DNA from 2 places in the Micrococcus sp. TA1 genome. Region 1 is predicted to be linked to the other one. Evidence: riboswitches for the same ligand, from Rfam matches in the RefSeq annotation. Region 1 holds a riboswitch; the other holds the start of a gene.
What was found. A riboswitch is a leader RNA that binds a small molecule or an ion and turns the genes downstream of it on or off. The one in region 1 is predicted to bind thiamine pyrophosphate.
Positions count from the first base shown of each region.

Region 2: linked by a shared signal. The riboswitch ahead of GGQ69_RS10760 (ECF transporter S component) and the one ahead of GGQ69_RS12975 (bifunctional hydroxymethylpyrimidine kinase/phosphomethylpyrimidine kinase) in region 1 are both predicted to bind thiamine pyrophosphate.

Region 1 is NZ_JACHNW010000002.1:363,368-366,800, forward strand. Features, by position in the region: gene GGQ69_RS12975 (bifunctional hydroxymethylpyrimidine kinase/phosphomethylpyrimidine kinase) at 1-1,542, opposite strand, end outside; TPP riboswitch at 1,587-1,680, opposite strand; gene GGQ69_RS12980 (DUF5067 domain-containing protein) at 1,813-2,679, shown strand; gene GGQ69_RS12985 (hypothetical protein) at 2,854-3,045, shown strand; gene GGQ69_RS12990 (hypothetical protein) at 3,253-3,433, shown strand, end outside.
Region 2 is NZ_JACHNW010000001.1:2,447,499-2,450,931, forward strand. Features, by position in the region: gene GGQ69_RS10755 (ATP-binding cassette domain-containing protein) at 1-482, opposite strand, end outside; partial or broken gene GGQ69_RS10760 (ECF transporter S component) at 479-1,222, opposite strand; TPP riboswitch at 1,316-1,419, opposite strand; gene GGQ69_RS10765 (FAD-dependent oxidoreductase) at 1,489-3,006, opposite strand; gene GGQ69_RS10770 (APC family permease) at 3,173-3,433, shown strand, end outside.

The DNA of each region.
Region 1 (3,433 bases):
TTCGAGGCGCAGGGCCTGCTCGAAGAACTCGAGCTCGTGCCGGCAGGCGGTCAGGTAGGCGCGGGCGGCCCGGGCGCGCACGGCCGGGGAGGCCGCGGCGAGCTCGCGCTCCACGTGGGCCAGCGCGGACTCGGTGGCGGTCACGAAGCCCGGGTCCCGGTAGGTGTCCAGCCACGCGGCGTAGGGGTGGTCGGCGGGCACCGCGGGCAGCATCGCCCCCACCTGGGCGTAGAGCCAGAAGCACGGCAGCACCCCGGCCACGCCCACGGCACGGTCCTCGCCGAGGGCGGTGGCCAGCAGGAAGTCCGTGTAGGCGCTCGTCACCGGTCCAGCGACGGGGGCCGGGCGATCACCGAGCCAGGTGCGGTGCAGTTCGGCCTCCTCGGTGAGGCAACCGTGGGCCGCCCCGGACCAGAAGACCTGCGCGTCCAGCTCGGTCGAGCGGGCGGCGAGGGCGGCCATCGCCCGGGAGTACCCGTTGAGGTACAGCGCGTCCTGGGCCAGGTAGAACTCGAAGGCGTGCCGGGTCAGGCTTCCGTCCACGAGGGCACGGACGAACCCGGAGCCGGCGATGGCGGCGTTGACCTCCGCCCCGGCGGCCCACAACGCCGCGGTCCACGGACCGGCGGGCGCGACGGCGGCCGGCACCCGGGCTTCGGGGTCCCGGCGCGGGGCACCCAGGTCCTGCGGGGACCCGAGGACGGGCGGGACGGCGTCGGGGGCGAACCAGGGGGCGGCGGAGGCGGCGGCCTGCAAACGGCGCGAGCGGTGCCCGTGGTCCACGGGTCCGTGGCCGGAACCGACCTGCAGGGCGGCCCCGTGGGCGATCGCCTCATGCAGCCACTCGGTGGCCCAGGCCAGTGCCGTGCCCGGGGCGTCCCCGCGGCCCAGCCGGGTGGCGAGCGCGGAGGACAGGGAGCAGCCGGTGCCGTGCGTGCTGGTGGTGTCGATGCGCGTGGACGGCACGGAGATCAGCGTCCCGTCCGGGTGCACCCAGGTGTTCGTGACCCGCCGGGTGTCCAGGTGCCCGGTCTTGACCACCACGGCCACGCCGGTCGCGGCTGACCAGCGGGCGGCCTGGTCCAGGGCCTCGGCCTCGTCGGCGGCGCGCGGCGAGCCGGTGAGCACGGCGAGCTCGTCGATGTTGGGGGTGACCACCGTGGCGCGGCGGCAGAACTCGATCATGGCCTGTTCGGCCTCGGGCTGCAGCAGGCGGTGGCCGCTGGTGGCGATCATGACCGGATCGACCACGAGCACGGCCGGCGGGTGCTCGTCGCACCAGGCGGCCACGGTCTCGATGATGCCGGTGGTGCCGAGCATGCCGGTCTTGACGGCGTCCAGGGTGACGTCGTCGCTGACGGCCTCCAGCTGGGCGCGCAGGAAGTCCGTGGGCGGGACGTGGAGGTCCCGCACGCCGTGGGTGTTCTGGGCGACGAGCGTGGTCACCACGCTCATGCCATAACCGCCGGCGGCGGTGATGGACTTCAGGTCCGCGGCGGTGCCGGCGCCCCCGGAGGGATCGGTGCCGGCGATCGACAGCACGCGGGGCCCGGATGCGGGGACAGGCGGAATCTGGGTATGGCAAGAAGAAGTCACGCGGACATCCCTTCGCTAGTCCTAACTAGATCAGGTTCCACGGGTGTCATCTCAGCGCCGTGCGGCGCACCCCGTGTCCGCGGCCAAGTATAGGCAGGCGCAACGGACCGACGGGGCTATCGAGCGAAACGTCTCGACTCAAACCCTCAGCCGGTTCAAGGCATCACGCATAGGAACGACGATCACCGTCGTCTCAAGGAAGAGGGGCACCTCCCCGTGCGCACCACATCCACCACCTCGTTGGCTCTCGTCGTGGCCCTGGGCCTCGCGCTCACCGGATGCGCCTCTCCAGCTGGCAGTGCGGGCAACACCGCCGAATCGAACAGCGCCGATGGCTCCCAGTCCGCATCCAGTCCGGAAGCGCCCGAGCCCGTTGATCTCACTGGCGAGTGGGCACAGTCCAACAAGGGCTCCGGAAGCAAGCACGTGGCGACCATCGTCGACGATACGATCACCATCTACTGGGTCAACGCGGAGGATGAATCGAAGTCCCTGTACTGGGCCGGCAGCGTCGAACAACCCGAGGACGCAACGGCAGCCTTCACCTGGGACTCGGTCAATGACACGTCCAAGACGGGTTCCGCACTCCTGGCGTCCAGTGACGACCAGAAGACCTTCACCCTGGACGGCGACACCATCAGCTACGAGGCCGCCGCGCTCGGTGAGACGTGGACGGTTGAGCTGGAGCAGACCAGCACCACCCCCGCAGCGGCCCCCGCGGACGATCAGGACACCACCGGGGAGTACGACGTCACCATCGAGGATGCGACCTTCGCCAAGGACTACGCCGGAGAACCGGCGATCGTTGTCAGCTATGAGTTCACCAACAACTCCGACGAGGCCGCCAACTTCATGACCGCCATACACGACCAGGCGTTCCAGAGCGGCGTCGAGCTTGAAAGCGCCATAGTCGATGACGTCGACTCGGCGCTTTCGATGTCCGACATCAAGCCGGGTACTACGGTCACCATCCAGGAGGCCTACGTCCTGCGGGATGAGACCACGGTGTCCGTGGAAGTACGGGAGCTGTTCAGCTTCTCCGAGGCAGTCCTGACCTCCGAGGAATTCTCCGTCAAGCAGTAGATGCTCCCTCGACGTCGGCAATAATCGGGACGAGGGGGACGTCCTAACCGTGCTGTGCGTCGCCCCCGGCCATCACGACCGGCCCGTCGCGGCCCTCCGAGAGGCCATCGGTCTGGGGTCCTGACCGCTGGCCGAGGTCCTGCCCCCTGGGGCGGCCTGCCCGAACAACCGGGCATGTTCGCGGTGTCCTGGCTGGACATGCGCCGGCTACCGGTGAGGATCGACGCCGCCGCGCCGGACGCCCAGTACGTCAGCGTCGGCATCGAGACCAACGGCGTGATGCTCTGGTTCATCGTCGATGAATCCGGGGGGCGCACCTGCGCTGCTGCCACCCGGAACCGCGGGCGAGAAGCACAGCGTCGGTGAACGGCTGGACGCGCTGATCATCGGGATATGCGAGCGCGCCGTGTGCCCCCTGAACATGGTGGCCACGTGACCGGCACCGGAAGGAGCCGGATTGCCGGCTTCGGGACCACCGCACGAAGCCTCTTGACATCCCTCCGGCGCTGCCGAAAATGACTGGTATCCAACTGAATCATCTGGGATTCCATGCCGAGATCCGGCAGAGGAGGAATGATGTTGTACCCGCCCGAGGATGCCCGCGAGCTGACGGTGTTGATGCGGCTCAGCCGCGAGCTGGACATCGTCGGTGACCTGACCGCCACCGTGGACGGTCCCTCAGAACTGATCGCCTGGGTCCTGGTGCTCGGCCGGCCCGAGATCACCGCCTGGCGGGCCGAGCACACCGGTCACC
Region 2 (3,433 bases), on a different contig from region 1:
ATGGCCAGGACCCCGGCCAGGGCCATCCGTTGCTTCTGCCCGCCGGACAGTCGCGACGTGTCCCGCCACAGGGCGATGCCCTCGTCCTCCCCCAGCCCGACCGCGGCCAGGGCGTGTCGGACCCGGTCCCAGATCTCGTCCGGCGGGACGCGGAGGTTCTCCGCGCCGAAGGCCACGTCGTCCCCCACGCGCGAGAGGATCACCTGTGTCTCGGGGTCCTGCTGCACCAACCCGGCGTGGCCGCGCAGCTCGCGGGTGGGCACGCCGTCCAGCAGCAGCCGGCCGGTCTCCTCCGAGTCGTCCGCCGGGTCCAGCACGCCGGCCAGTCCGTGCAGCAGAGTGGACTTCCCGGCCCCGGAGGGCCCGGCGAGCAGGACCCGCTGCCCCGGTGGGATGGTCAGGTCCAGGCTGGCGACGGCGGCCCGGTCGCGTCCGGCGTGCCGCCAGCCCCAGCCCTGCGCGGTGACGGTGGCCGCGGTCACCCCCGGCCCGCCGGTTCCCGGTGGGCGCCGCGGGACGGGAGGGCGGCCAGTGCGCCCGTGGCCGCCAGGGCGCGGGTGGCCAGCCAGCTCAGCAGGCCGGCGATGACGATCCCGGAGATGCCGGTGAACCCCACGTAGAGCCACTTCCAGGCCAGCGTGTACTCGGGGAACCAGGCGAACAGGAAGGCCTCGTTGAGACCGCAGGCCACTCCCGCGGCGGCACCGGCCAGCAGGGCCACGGGAAGGGTGAAGCGACGGTAGAGGAACAGGAGGAAGACCAGCTCGGCCCCGATGCCCTGGACGAGTCCGGAGGCCAGCACGGTCAGGCCGAACTGGGACCCCAGCAACGCGGAGACGGCGGCAGCCACCAGTTCCGTGAACAGCGCGGCACCCGGTCTGCGGATCAGCAGTGCACCCAGGACCGCCGGGAACAGCCACATGCCGGCGACCAGTCCCGACGACGGCGGGAACGCCAGGAACACCCCGCCCAGTCCCGCATAGGCCAGGTTCCAGGCCTAGAAGACCACGCCGCTGGCCACGGCGACGACGGCGGCCACGACGATGTCCACCACGCGCCAGGTGTGGCGGGAGGAGGTGCGGTGGGCGGAGGTGCGGTGGGCGGAGGTGCGGTGGGCGGGGCCGCGCGGGTCGTGGTGTGGGCGGGAGCGCCCGGGACGGTCCGGTGTACCGGCCGGCGGGGTGGCCTGGTGATCACTGCCGGGGGTCTGCGTCGAGACCATGTGATGTCCTCCTCAAGGATCCAAGGAGGGGAATGGAACGCACGCCGCCCGAACCCTCGGGATCCGGGCGCGTCAGGCACCGGGCCCCACGCTCCATCGGAGAACTCGACTTCCTTCGCCGGTACTAACCGGAGCAGGTTCGAGGGTCTGCGCTGGGCGCACTCTCAGCGCCGGGCGGCGCTCCCCTGTCGTTCACGATGTGGCACCAGCATAGGGCACCACCCCCGACCCCTCGGCCACGGTCCTCCCGTTGCGGGGAACGGCTCTCAGTCCGCCCGCCCCCTGGCATCCGTGGGTGCCCGCAGGCCCGTGACCGCCGGCCCCTCGAGCAGGGTGCCGTCCGCGGTGAAGCGTGATCCGTGCAGTGGGCAGTCCCAGGAGCGCTCGGCGTCGTTCCAGGAGACGATGCCGCCCAGGTGCGGGCAGACCGCCGACATCCGGCAGGTCACCCCGTCCACCGTGGAGACCGCCACGGGCCGGCCGTGGTCCCGGCCCACCGTGCCCTGGCCCTCGGCCGGAGGCTCCTGGGGCAGGGGTCTGCGTGCGGCCGACGTCCAGCCGCCGGCCAACCGGGCACCGACGGCGGCGTTGTCCCTCAGGCCGGTCAGCAGGTCGGCCGGCGAGGTGAGGCGACGATCCATCGGCCTGGCCCAGTCCGTGGCACCGCCGAGGATCTGCGCGGAGATCCGCAGGGCGGCCGACACGCCGTTGGTCAGGCCCCACTTGTTGAAGCCGGTGGCCAGGTAGACGTGGCCACCGCCGCGGGGCAGTGTCCCCACAAAGGGGACGAGGTTGGCCGAGCGGTAGTCCTGCGCGGACCAGGCGTGCGTGCGCTCCGCTCCGGGGAAGTGCTCCCGGGTCCACGCCTCGAGGGCGTCCACGGCGGCCTGCGGTGAGGCCGATCGCCCCACCACGTGGCCGTTGCCGCCCACGAGCAGCAGCTCACCGTCGTCGATGGGGGCCGTGCGCAGGCTGCGGGACGGACTGTCCGCGGAGAGGTACATCGCCTGGGGAACGGGCCCCGGCACCCGGTAGGACTGTGCGTAGGAACGGTGTGGACTGAGCTTGGCGAAGTAACCGCCGCGGTCCAGGACCGGGGCCCCTGTGGCCAGGACCAGCTGCCCGGCCCTGATCTCCCCCGCGGAGGTGTGCACGGCCAGCGGGGACCGGTAGCCCGCGCCCGTGAGCCGCACCCCCTCCACCAGCGTCCCGCCGAGCCGGCGGAACTCGGTGGCCAGGGCGTCGAGCACCTGCATCGGGTGCACCTGCGCCTGGTCCTCCAGCCGGATCGCCCCGGCCACGGGGTAGGGCAGGTCCGTCTCCCGTGTCCAGGTCACGTCCAGGCCCGCGGCGCGGTCGGCCTCCAGCTCGGAGTGCAGCCGGGACAGGCCCTCGTGGGTGGTGGCGTAGGTGTAGGCGGGCCTGCGCTGGTAGTCGATCCCGTTCTCGTCCAGGTAGCGCAGCAGCCAGGACTGCCCCCGGCGGTTGCCCTCCACGTAGGAGCGCAGCACCTGGTCCGACTGGTGACGGCTGATCTCCGCCAGGGTGGTGCCCTGGAGCAGCGAGACCTTCGCGGTAGTGTTCCCGGTGGCCACGGCCCCCACCGAGCGGGCCTCGACCACGGCCACGCGCTGGCCCGCGCGCGCCAGCAGGACGGCGGTGGCCAGCCCGGTCAAGCCCGCGCCGGCGACCACGGTGTCGAACCGGTCACCCGGGGAGAGGTGGTCGGTGCCGGTGGCGGGGACCGGGTGGGTGTCATGCCAGAGGGACGTCCTGGGGTCCATGCTGCATCCGTCCTGTTCCGTCCTGCGGGATCCGATGGCGGACGCGTCCCGCGCGGGGAGGCGAACACCGTCATCGTAGAGGGGCCCCGTGCGCATCGCACCCTCTCAGACCCCGGATGCGCACGGGGACTCGGCACCCCGCCCCGGCGCCGTCTACTGTGATCCCATGCCCTCCACCACAGCCTCCGGCGAGACCCGGTCCCTGCGCCGCACGGTCACCACCACGGGCCTGTTCCTGTTCATCCTGGGTGACGTCCTCGGGGCCGGGGTGTACGTCCTGGTCGGCGAGATCGCCGGCCTCTCCGGCGGGGCCGTCTGGGTCCCCCTGGTGGCGGCCCTGGTGCTGGCCCTGCTGACCGCGGGGTCCTATGCCGAACTGGCGACGAAGTACCCGCGGGCCGGGGGCTCCTCGCACTACGCCACCCGT